3 regions of the Pseudarthrobacter ribosi genome follow, and region 1 is predicted to be linked to each of the others. Evidence: predicted binding sites of a transcription regulator. Region 1 holds the regulator's gene; each other region holds the start of a gene.
The links. Region 1 encodes HspR, which represses chaperone genes until heat shock. Its sites were predicted from a motif close to AAGTTGAGTCNNNNNGACTCAACTT; they were not measured.
Positions count from the first base shown of each region.

Region 2: clpB (ATP-dependent chaperone ClpB) is a predicted target of HspR. The motif match lies at 1,449-1,473, and genes of this name have one in related genera.
Region 3: ACZYZ5_RS00640 (ATP-dependent Clp protease ATP-binding subunit) is a predicted target of HspR. The motif match lies at 1,289-1,313, and genes of this name have one in related genera.

Region 1 is NZ_JBVAYZ010000014.1:21,470-24,742, forward strand. Features, by position in the region: gene urtA (urea ABC transporter substrate-binding protein) at 1-1,106, opposite strand, end outside; gene ACZYZ5_RS14080 (heat shock protein transcriptional repressor HspR) at 1,385-1,807, opposite strand; gene ACZYZ5_RS14085 (DnaJ C-terminal domain-containing protein) at 1,823-2,809, opposite strand; gene ACZYZ5_RS14090 (nucleotide exchange factor GrpE) at 2,904-3,273, opposite strand, start outside.
Region 2 is NZ_JBVAYZ010000032.1:38,496-41,768, forward strand. Features, by position in the region: gene ACZYZ5_RS20185 (sulfate/molybdate ABC transporter ATP-binding protein) at 1-115, shown strand, start outside; gene ACZYZ5_RS20190 (carboxymuconolactone decarboxylase family protein) at 103-627, opposite strand; gene clpB (ATP-dependent chaperone ClpB) at 1,506-3,273, shown strand, end outside.
Region 3 is NZ_JBVAYZ010000001.1:144,698-147,970, reverse strand. Features, by position in the region: gene ACZYZ5_RS00645 (low temperature requirement protein A) at 1-606, shown strand, start outside; gene ACZYZ5_RS00640 (ATP-dependent Clp protease ATP-binding subunit) at 1,329-3,273, shown strand, end outside.

The DNA.
Region 1 (3,273 bases):
GTGCCCTCAGGCGCCTCGAAAGTCACTCCACCGGCCGCTGCCTGGACTTTGTCGACGGCAAAGGAGCCGGCCTTTTCCACCATGGCCTTCCACAGGTACAGCGAGGTGTACGCCGCTTCCATCGGGTCGCTCGTGACCCGCGCAGTGCCGAACTTCGCCTTGAACGCGGCCACGAACTTCGTGTTGGCCGGTGTGTCGAGGGTCTGGTAGTAGTCCCAGGCCGTGAGCTGGCCTTCCACGTTTTCCAGTCCGACGCCGGGAACTTCCTCTTCCGCGATGGATACCGAGACCACCGGCATGGAGTCCGCGGTCAGGCCGACGCTCTTGTACTGCCTGAAGAACGCCACATTGCTGTCGCCGTTGAGCGTGTTGAAGACGGCGTCCGCCTTGGAGTCGCGGACCTTGTTCACGATCGTGGAGAACTCCGTGGAGCCCAGCGGCGCGTACTCCTCGCCCAGGACCTCCATGCCGTGCGCGGCGGCATAGGCCTGGATGATCTTGTTGGCCGTTCGGGGGAAGACGTAGTCGCTGCCCACCAGGAAAATGGATTTGGTGCCCTGCTCGGCCAGGTAGTCCAGAGCCGGGATGATCTGCTGGTTGGTGGTGGCCCCGGTGTAGAAGATGTTCTTGGAGGCTTCCAGGCCCTCGTACTGGACCGGATAGAACAGCAGGGCGTCGTTGGCTTCAAAAACGGGGAGCATGGCTTTGCGACTGGAGGACGTCCAGCCGCCGAAGACCGCTGCCGTACAGTCCTGCTGGATCAGTTTCCCGGCACGTTCGGCGAATTTCGTCGGTTCGCTTGCGCCGTCCTCGCTGATCACCTGAAGCTGTTTGCCCATGACGCCGCCGGCGGCGTTGATTTCCTCCGCGGCCAGGCTCAGCGAATCAAAGACGGTGTTTTCGCTGATGGCCATGGTGCCGGAGAGCGAGTTGATGAAACCGACCTTGACGCTGCTGCCCGAGGTGTCCACGCAGGAGCTGCTGACGCTGGCGGTGGAATTAGCGGAGGCCGGATCCGAAACCTGGCTGCCGCAGCCGGCAAGGGCTGTTGCCATCGCTGCCGCGGCCAGGGGGATTAAAGCGCGCTTAGTTAGTGCAACCCTCATGATTACCTGCTTCTCGCTCCGCGCTGCCTCGCGGCAGCGGCTGGTCTCCAGGGCCCTGACGGGACCCATCGGCCTCAATCTAGGAGCGAATTGTTTCAACAGGCGTGACGCTTCGTTTCCGCACCATTTCGGACCGGGGCTGCTCCCCCGGCCGGGCGTGCGGGAACGGTAAGTTCGCTGTCAAAACGGCGGAAAGTACGGGCAGGAAAGTTAACCTGCAGGAAACTTTCCTGCCGTCATGTTGGCAGGAACGGCGACACATTGGCCGGCAGGCGGCGTCACTCGCCGTTCCGCGGCCTCCACACCACGACGGCCTGGGACCGGGCCCGGGGACGCTTGCCGCGGGCCAGGCTGACGACGTCGCCCGCGGCTCCGGCGGCGAAGATGCGGGACTCCAGGCTGCGGGGGCGACGTTCGAGTTCCTCGCTCAGCTCGGCGACGCGCCGCTGCAGGGCTGCCACCTGGTTCTCCAGCTGCAGGATCCGTTTGATCCCTTCGAGGGAGACGCCCTCCTGCGAGAGCCGCTGCACCTCGCGGAGCATGGTGATGTCCCGCTGCGAATAGCGGCGGGACTTGCCGGGGGCGCGGCTGGGCGAGACGAGGCCCAGCCGGTCGTACTGCCGCAGCGTCTGGGGGTGCATGTCCGCCAGTTCCGCGGCGACGGAGATGACGAAGATCGGCTGCTCGTAGTCGATGGCCATGGCAGGCGTCCGCTCCTAGAGCCGGGCCTTGGCTGCCAGTTCGGCGCGGACGTCCTCGCCGGCGGTGGCCGCGGCGAAGGTCTTGACGGCCTCCTCGGCTTCCTTATTCAGCTTCCGCGGGACGGCGACGTCGATCGTCACCAGCAGGTCCCCGGTGGCCTTGCTGTGCTTGACGCCGCGGCCCTTGACGCGAAGGGTGCGCCCGGACGGTGTGCCGGCCGGGACGCGGACCTTGACCTTGTCGCCGTCGATGGTCGGAACCTCGATGTCGGCGCCCAGGGCGGCCTCCGGGAAGGTGACCGGCACGTGGATGCGCAGGTTGTCGCCGTCGCGGACGTAGAAATCGTGCGGCTTCACCGAGACGGTGACCATGAGGTCCCCGTTTCCGGCGGGACCGTACTGGCCCTTGCCGCGGACACGCACCTTCTGGCCGTCCTTGATGCCGGCCGGGACGCGGACGTCGATGACTTCGCCGTCCGGTTCACGCAGGCCGATGGTGGTTCCGCGGATGGATCCGGCGAAGGAGATGGAGGTCGACGCCGTCCGGTCCGCGCCTTTCTGCGGGGCCCGCTGGAACGACTGTCCGCCGCCGCCGAAGCCGCCGCCCGCTCCGCCGAAGAGGTCGGCGAACTCCGGCGGGATGCCGCCGGACGTGCCGTACCCGCCGGATTGGCGTCCGCCGCCCCCGGTGAACAGACCGCCAAAGAGGTCCTCGAAGCCGGCCCCGCCGGCGCCGCCGCCACCGCCCGGGGCGAACCGGGCACCGCCGCCCATGGCCCGGATGGCGTCATATTGCTGGCGCTCGTCGGCGTCGGAGAGCACGGAGTAGGCCTCGGAGATGTCCTTGAACTTCTTCTCCGAGGCGACATTCCCCGCGTTGGTGTCCGGATGGTGCTGCCGCGCGAGCTTCCGGTAAGCCTTCTTGATGTCGGCGTCGGAAGCGTCCTTGGCGACTCCAAGGATCTTGTAAAAGTCCTTGTCCGCCCAGTCCTGGCTAGCCAATGGCGTTTCCTTTCAAATCTGTGTGCCGAAGTGACAGTTCGCGCCAATGTTTGGTCGAAACATTGGCGCGAACTGTCACCTCGATGGGGTACTGCTACGCCGGAACCGCCACGATAACCTGGGCTGCCCGCAGGACCCGGTCCCCGGACTTGTAGCCGGAGCGCAGGACCTGGCTGACGGTGTCGATGTCGACATCCGGTCCGGGCTGCTGGATGAGGGCCTCGTGGATCGTGGGGTCGAACTCCACGCCGGTCTCATCGATGCGCACCAGGCCGTAGGTCTTCAGCGCGTTCTCCAGCTTGGCGGCGATCGCGGCGAACGGTCCGTCCGTGAGGTCGCCGTGCTGGCGTGCGGCGTCGACGTCGTCCAGTACCGGGAGCAGGGAGTTCAGGACGCCGATAACGGCCATCTCCCCCGCCACGGCACGGTCGCGTTCGACGCGCTTGCGGTAGTTGACGTACTCG
Region 2 (3,273 bases), on a different contig from region 1:
CGGCGAGCTGTCCGCGGACGTGACCCCTGCCGCCTCCGCCGACCTCGGGCTGGCGCCGGGCCTTGAGGTCTATTTCGTGGTCAAGGCGGCGGCGGTGTCGATCTACCCGGCCTGACGGCGGCCGGAGGTGCCGGGCTCCCCGCGGTCCTTCCGGACAGGGTGCTGGCTGACGATGGACACCCGGTTGAAGGCGTTCATGGCGATCACCAGCCAGCTGATGGCGGAGAACTGCCCGTCCGTGAGGTGTTTCCGGGCGGCAGCGCCCTCGTGCTCGCGGGCCCGGGCGTCCGAGATGTTGGTGATCGCCTCGGCCAGGGTCAGGGCGGCGCGTTCCGTCTCGGTGAAGAGGTTCGTGTCCCGCCAGGCGGGCAGGACGGCCAGGCGCTGCGCGGATTCGCCGTTTTTCACGGCGTCGCCCACGTGCAGGTCCAGGCAGTAGGCGCAGCCGTTGATCTGTGAGATGCGGACATTCAGCAGCTCGATCAGCGTCCGGTCCAGGCCGGCCTCGTCCGCGGCCTCCTTGGCTTTGAGGCCCAGTCCGTTGAGGGCCCGCCAGGCGGCCGGGTGCTCCTTGTCCAGAAAGATGGATCCGGTGGTGTGGTGCTGCGCTGCCGCTTTCTCATCCATGGTCAAAAGACTACCCACGGAAAACTTCAAAAAGGGACGTGACAGTCTTGTCATACGTGTGACAAGATACCTGAACAACTAAATCCCCTGCGGGAGCGGTTCCCTCGACCGCTCCTCGGAGCTGGCCCGCCGACATCGGGCCAGCCCCCATCAAACGACGGTCGGCTCCTTGGGGGAGCCGACCGTCGAATGGGTTAACGGGGCTTAGGTCATCTGGCGGCGGGGAGGCCAGGCCGCGGGCGCGGCGGGGAGGCCAGGCCGCGGGCGCGGCGGGACAGGCCCTGGCTGCGCGGGACATGTCCAGTCCCGCGCCCGGGGAGTGGGCATATTAGGACTATGTCCACCGGTTCGCCTGCACGGAGGGCATGTCCCTTCCCAAACCTGGACCCGCGCCCCCGCGCGGAGGGCATGTCCATTCCTGCGCTCCGGTCCTTGGGCGCATGTCCAGCTCCGGGTCCGGGGAGTGGGCATATTGGGACTATGTCCAGCGGCCCGCCCGCGCGGAGGGCATGTCCCTTCCCAAACCTGGACGCGCGCGCCCGCGCGGAGGGCATGTCCCTTCCCAAACCTGGACGCGCGCGCCCGCGCGGAGGGCATGTCCCTTCCCAAACCTGGACGCGCGCGCCCGCGCGGAGGGCATGTCCCTTCCCAAACCTGGACGCGCGCGCCCGCGCGGAGGGCATGTCCCTTCCCAAACCTGGACCCGCGCCCCGCACAGAGGTCATGTCCCCCCGGGGCGGAGCAGGTTTGCCCCCGGGGGACTCCGGCACTAGACAGCAGTTTCGCCGTCGGCAAACATGGAGTCAAACGGACCCTGTGCAAAGTTGAGCGGAGTAGACTCAACTTTGATATCAGCATGTTCCCGGAAGGAGCTCTCTTTGGACGCCAAATTCACCACCAAGAGCCAGGAGGCTCTTGCGGCAGCCGCCATGAACGCCTCGACGGCAGGCAACCCCCAGCTCGAACCCGCTCATCTGCTCAAGGCACTCATGGACCAGCGCGAGGGGGTGGCCGTGGCGCTCCTCCGCGCCACCGGCACGGATCCGGATTCCGTCAGCGTCCAGGCCAGCGCCGCGATCAAGGCCCTCCCCTCGACCTCCGGCAGTTCGGTGCAGCAGCCGCAGCTGTCCCGCACCGCCCTGCAGGCCATCAAGAACGCCCAGAACGAGGCCGAGCGGCTCGGGGACACGTTTGTCTCCACCGAGCACCTGCTGCTGGGGCTCGCGTCCGGAAGTGACGCCGTCGGCAGGCTGATGCGCGACGCCGGCGCCTCCCACGAGGCCCTCCTGGCCGCCCTCCCGGGTGTCCGCGGCGACCGCAAGGTGGACACCGCCGATCCCGAAAACACCTTCCAGGCCCTGGAGAAGTACGGCACTGACCTCACCGCGATTGCCCGCTCCGGCAAGCTGGACCCCGTGATCGGCCGCGACGCCGAGATCCGCCGCATCATCCAGGTGCTCAGCCGCCGGACCAAGAACAACCCCGTCATCATCGGCGAACCCGGCGTCGGGAAGACCGCCGTCGTCGAGGGCCTCGCCCAGCGGATCGTCGCCGGCGACGTGCCCGAAAGCCTGCGCGGCAAAACCCTGATCGCCCTGGACCTTGCGTCCATGGTGGCCGGCGCCAAGTACCGCGGCGAATTCGAGGAACGGCTCAAGGCCGTCCTGGAGGAAATCAAGGGCTCCGAGGGCCAGATCGTGACCTTCATCGACGAGCTCCATACCGTGGTGGGGGCCGGCGCCACCGGGGACAGCTCCATGGACGCCGGGAACATGCTCAAGCCAATGCTCGCCCGCGGCGAGCTGCGGCTGATCGGCGCCACCACCCTGGACGAGTACCGCGAAAACATCGAGAAGGACCCCGCCCTGGAACGCCGCTTCCAGCAGGTCTACGTCGGGGAGCCGAGCGTGGAGGACACCATCGGCATCCTGCGCGGACTCAAGGAACGCTACGAGGCGCACCACAAGGTCGCCATCGCCGACTCCGCCCTCGTCGCCGCCGCCACCCTCTCCAACCGCTACATCTCCGGCCGCCAGCTCCCGGACAAGGCGATCGACCTCGTCGACGAGGCCGCGTCCCGGCTGCGGATGGAAATCGATTCCGCCCCGGAGGAGATCGACCAGCTGCGCCGTTCCGTGGACCGCCTGACCATGGAGGAACTGGCCCTGGCCAACGAGACCGACCCCGCGTCGGTAGAGCGGCTGGCCGCCCTCCGGGCGGACAAGGCGGACAAGAAAGAGGAACTCGCCGGGCTCAACGCCCGCTGGGAAGCCGAGAAGGCTGGCCTGAACCGCGTCGGCGACCTCAAGGCCCGAATCGACGAACTGCGCTCCGCCGCCGAGAAATTCCAGCGCGAAGGCGACCTCGAGGCCGCCTCCCGGATCCTGTACGGCGAACTCCCCGCCCTGGAGCGGGAACTCAACGAAGCCGCCGAGGCGGAGTCGGCCCGGGTGGCCGGCGGCGGCGCCAAGCAGGAACTCATGGTGGCCGAAGAGGTCACCGCCGACGACATCGCCGAGGTGATTTCCGCCTGGACCGGCATCCCCGCCGGCCGCATGCTGCAGGGCGAAAGCCAGAAGCTGCTGGAGATGGAGCATGTCCTGGGCCAGCGGCTCATCGGCCAGGCCAAGGCCGTCACCGCGGTCT
Region 3 (3,273 bases), on a different contig from region 1:
ACCGAAGGAAGCCGAGTCCCGCTCACGGGAGAGAGGATCTTTGAGCGGTTCGGGTTGTTCTACCTGATCGCGCTCGGCGAGACGATCCTTTCAACCGGCCTGGCGATTGCAGGCAATCTGGAAGACCCCTTAATATTTCTGACCGGGACCATTTGTTTGGCCGGAAGCGTCGCGATCTGGTGGTGCTACTTCCATGGCCTCGAACAGGACATTCAGGAAAAGCTTGCTTCTGTCGATGATCAGTTCCGGCCCGGCATTTTGGCTGGCAACACCTTGGTCGTGTTACTGGCGGGCCTGATCCTGGTGGCGGTTGGTGATCAGCTCGTGATCAGCCATCCGGCCGCCCGCCCCGATCTGGCCACCGTTCTACTTCTTTTTGGTGGCCCGGCTCTCTTCCTTGCCGGCCGGGGCTTTTTTATTCGACGGGTACTGGGCCAACGCCAACCATCTGATCTCGTCGGCATCGGAGCCTTGGTGGTGCTGGCGAATTTGAGCTTTTTCCTCCCGGCCTTCATTGCCGCTATGGGGGCCGTTCTTCCCCTCATAGGCGTAGCAGTTTCCGACACCGTGAACCGCCGCCGCCGAACGCAACAGGGAGCCCGCTGACGGCCCATTGGATGCCAGGGAACGTATCCTGGGCAGGCTTTGACAGCCTAAGGAGTCTTCTGCCAGTCCCCTCCCCCACTGTCCCGCGGTGCACCGTTACATCTTTCGCAGCCCGGGTCCTGTTGCAGGCTGAGGGGGTGTTGCCACCGGGACCGATCAGGCGGCAGTTGATCGCTGATACAGGCGCGACGACGATTTCTTCGTAACGTGGGTTCCACACCTGCCGCCCCTCGACCAGCCAGCACAGCTCGGTGGACTGCGTACATAGGAGCGACTAGGGCGGTGATTCTGGAACACCAAGACAATGACGTGCTCATCGGGCCACAGTTGCCCACCACGGTGGCTTGATGAGGAAGGTCAGTACCGTGATGGCTCCCACAAGCCACAGCGCGTGCGCATGGGTGCTGGTGTTGCAGCGGCCCAGCCCGACCCGTGTTCCGGTCAGTTGTTCCAGCCCACGCCAGATGGCGCGGGAGGAGCTAGCCCCTGCAGGATCAGGACCCAGGTGGAGATGGCCCAGTAGGCATGATCTAGTCCGAACAACCCACCGAGACGATGACCAGAAGTGATCTCGCTCGGGGTTCCCCCTCAGCCTGAGCAGCGTCCAGGCACCGGGGCGCCCCGATTCCCCCGGGTCTGCACCCTGCCCACCGCTGCACCCGGGAATAAACCCGTTTTCCCAACGTTGAGTCAAGTACACTCAACTCTCTTACGGAGGTTTCATGGCTGAATTTTTTGGGCCGGCGGAGTCCGGCCACGGCTCGTTCGACGAATTCCTTGCCCGTTACCTGCAGGGCCAGCGCGCGGCCGGCCCCGGGCACCCGATGGACATCACCCGGCTGCTGAGCCGGCGCACCCATGACGTGCTCGCGCGTGCCGCACAGTTCGCCGCGCAGCACGGTCACATCCATGTGGACGCGCTCCACATCCTGCGTGTCATGGTCGAGAGGGAACCGGCCGCCGACTACATCCGCCACGCAGGCGCGGAACCTGCTGCCATCGCCACGGCGGCCGAGGAGCGGCTCCCGGAGCAGGCAACCGCCAGGGCGGAAACGACGCCGGCCCTGACGCCGTCGGCCCAGCGAGCCCTACTCGATGCCTACCAGGTTGCCCGGGCATTCGGCTCAACCTACATCGATCCCGAACACGTGTTCTTCGCGCTCGTCGTCAACCAGGAGGCCCCGGCCGGGCAGGTGCTCGCCGCGGCCGGGGTGACGCCGGAGTCCCTGCAGTCCGGTCCGCGCGAGCAGTCCGCTCGGCGTGGGGCCACGCCGACCGGCGCGGAGCCCGGACTGTCGCAGGCAGCTGCCGCCGGGCCTGACACCCCGACCCTGGACACCTACGGCAGCGACCTCACGGCACGTGCCCGCGAAGGCGGCCTGGACCCGGTGATCGGCCGGAGTGCCGAAATCGAGCAGACCATCGAGATCCTGGCCCGGCGCACCAAGAACAACCCTGTCCTAGTCGGGGAAGCCGGCGTGGGCAAGACCGCTATCATCGAAGGGCTGGCCCAGGCGATCATCGCCGGCGCCGTGCCCGAACAGCTCCGCGGCATGCGCGTCATTGCCCTGGATCTGCCGTCCATGTTGGCCGGAACGCGGTACCGCGGTGACTTCGAGGAGCGCCTGACCAAGGCGATGGACGAGGTCGGTTCACACGCCGGGGAAATCATCCTGTTCATCGACGAACTTCATACGGTCGTCGGAGCCGGCGGCGCGGGGGAAGGCGGGATGGACGCAGGAAACATCCTGAAGCCGCGCCTGGCCCGCGGTGAACTTCATCTCGTCGGCGCCACCACCCTGAACGAATACCGAAAGGTGGAGAAGGACGCGGCACTGGAACGCCGCTTCCAGCCCGTACAGGTCGGCGAGCCGAGCATCGAGGACGCCGTACAGATCCTCGACGGCCTGCGCGGACGGTACGAGGAACACCACGGCGTCCGCTACACCGACGAGGCGATCCGCGCCGCCGTCGAACTCTCCGCACGCTACGTGAGGGACCGTTTCCTGCCCGACAAGGCCATCGACCTCATCGACCAGGCAGGTGCGCGGCTGAGCATCAGACTCGGCTCACAGACCGACGTGGCTGTTCTTCGCGAGCAGCTCGCAACCCTGGAAAAGTCCAAGAACGACGCCGCCGCCACGGAACGCTATGAAGAGGCCTCGCGGCTGCGGGATGAGATCGAAGCAGTGCACGGGAAGCTCTCCGCTGCGATTTCCAGTGCACCTGAGGCTTCCGAAGGCGCCGAGGCGGTCGTCAGCGAAGCGGAAATCGCAGGGATCATCTCCCGGTCCACCGGAATCCCAACCAGCCGGCTCACAGAAGACGACCGGGAACGCCTGGCCGGGCTCGAGGAGGAACTGCATCAGCGGATCGTCGGGCAGGACGACGCCGTGACGCTGATCGCGAAGGCGGTCCGGCGTAGCCGCACCGGCATGGGGGACGCGGACAGGCCTGTCGGCAGCTTCCTGTTCCTCGGCCCGACGGGTGTGGGCAAGACCGAACTCGCCAAGGCGCTGGCCGGGTCGTTGTTCGGGGATGAGAATGCAATGGTGCGCTTCGACATGAGCGAGTTCGGCGAACGGCACACCGTAAGCCGGCTGGTCGGAGCCCCTCCGGGCTATGTCGGCTACGGCGAAGCCGGGCAGTTGACCGAACGCGTCCGTC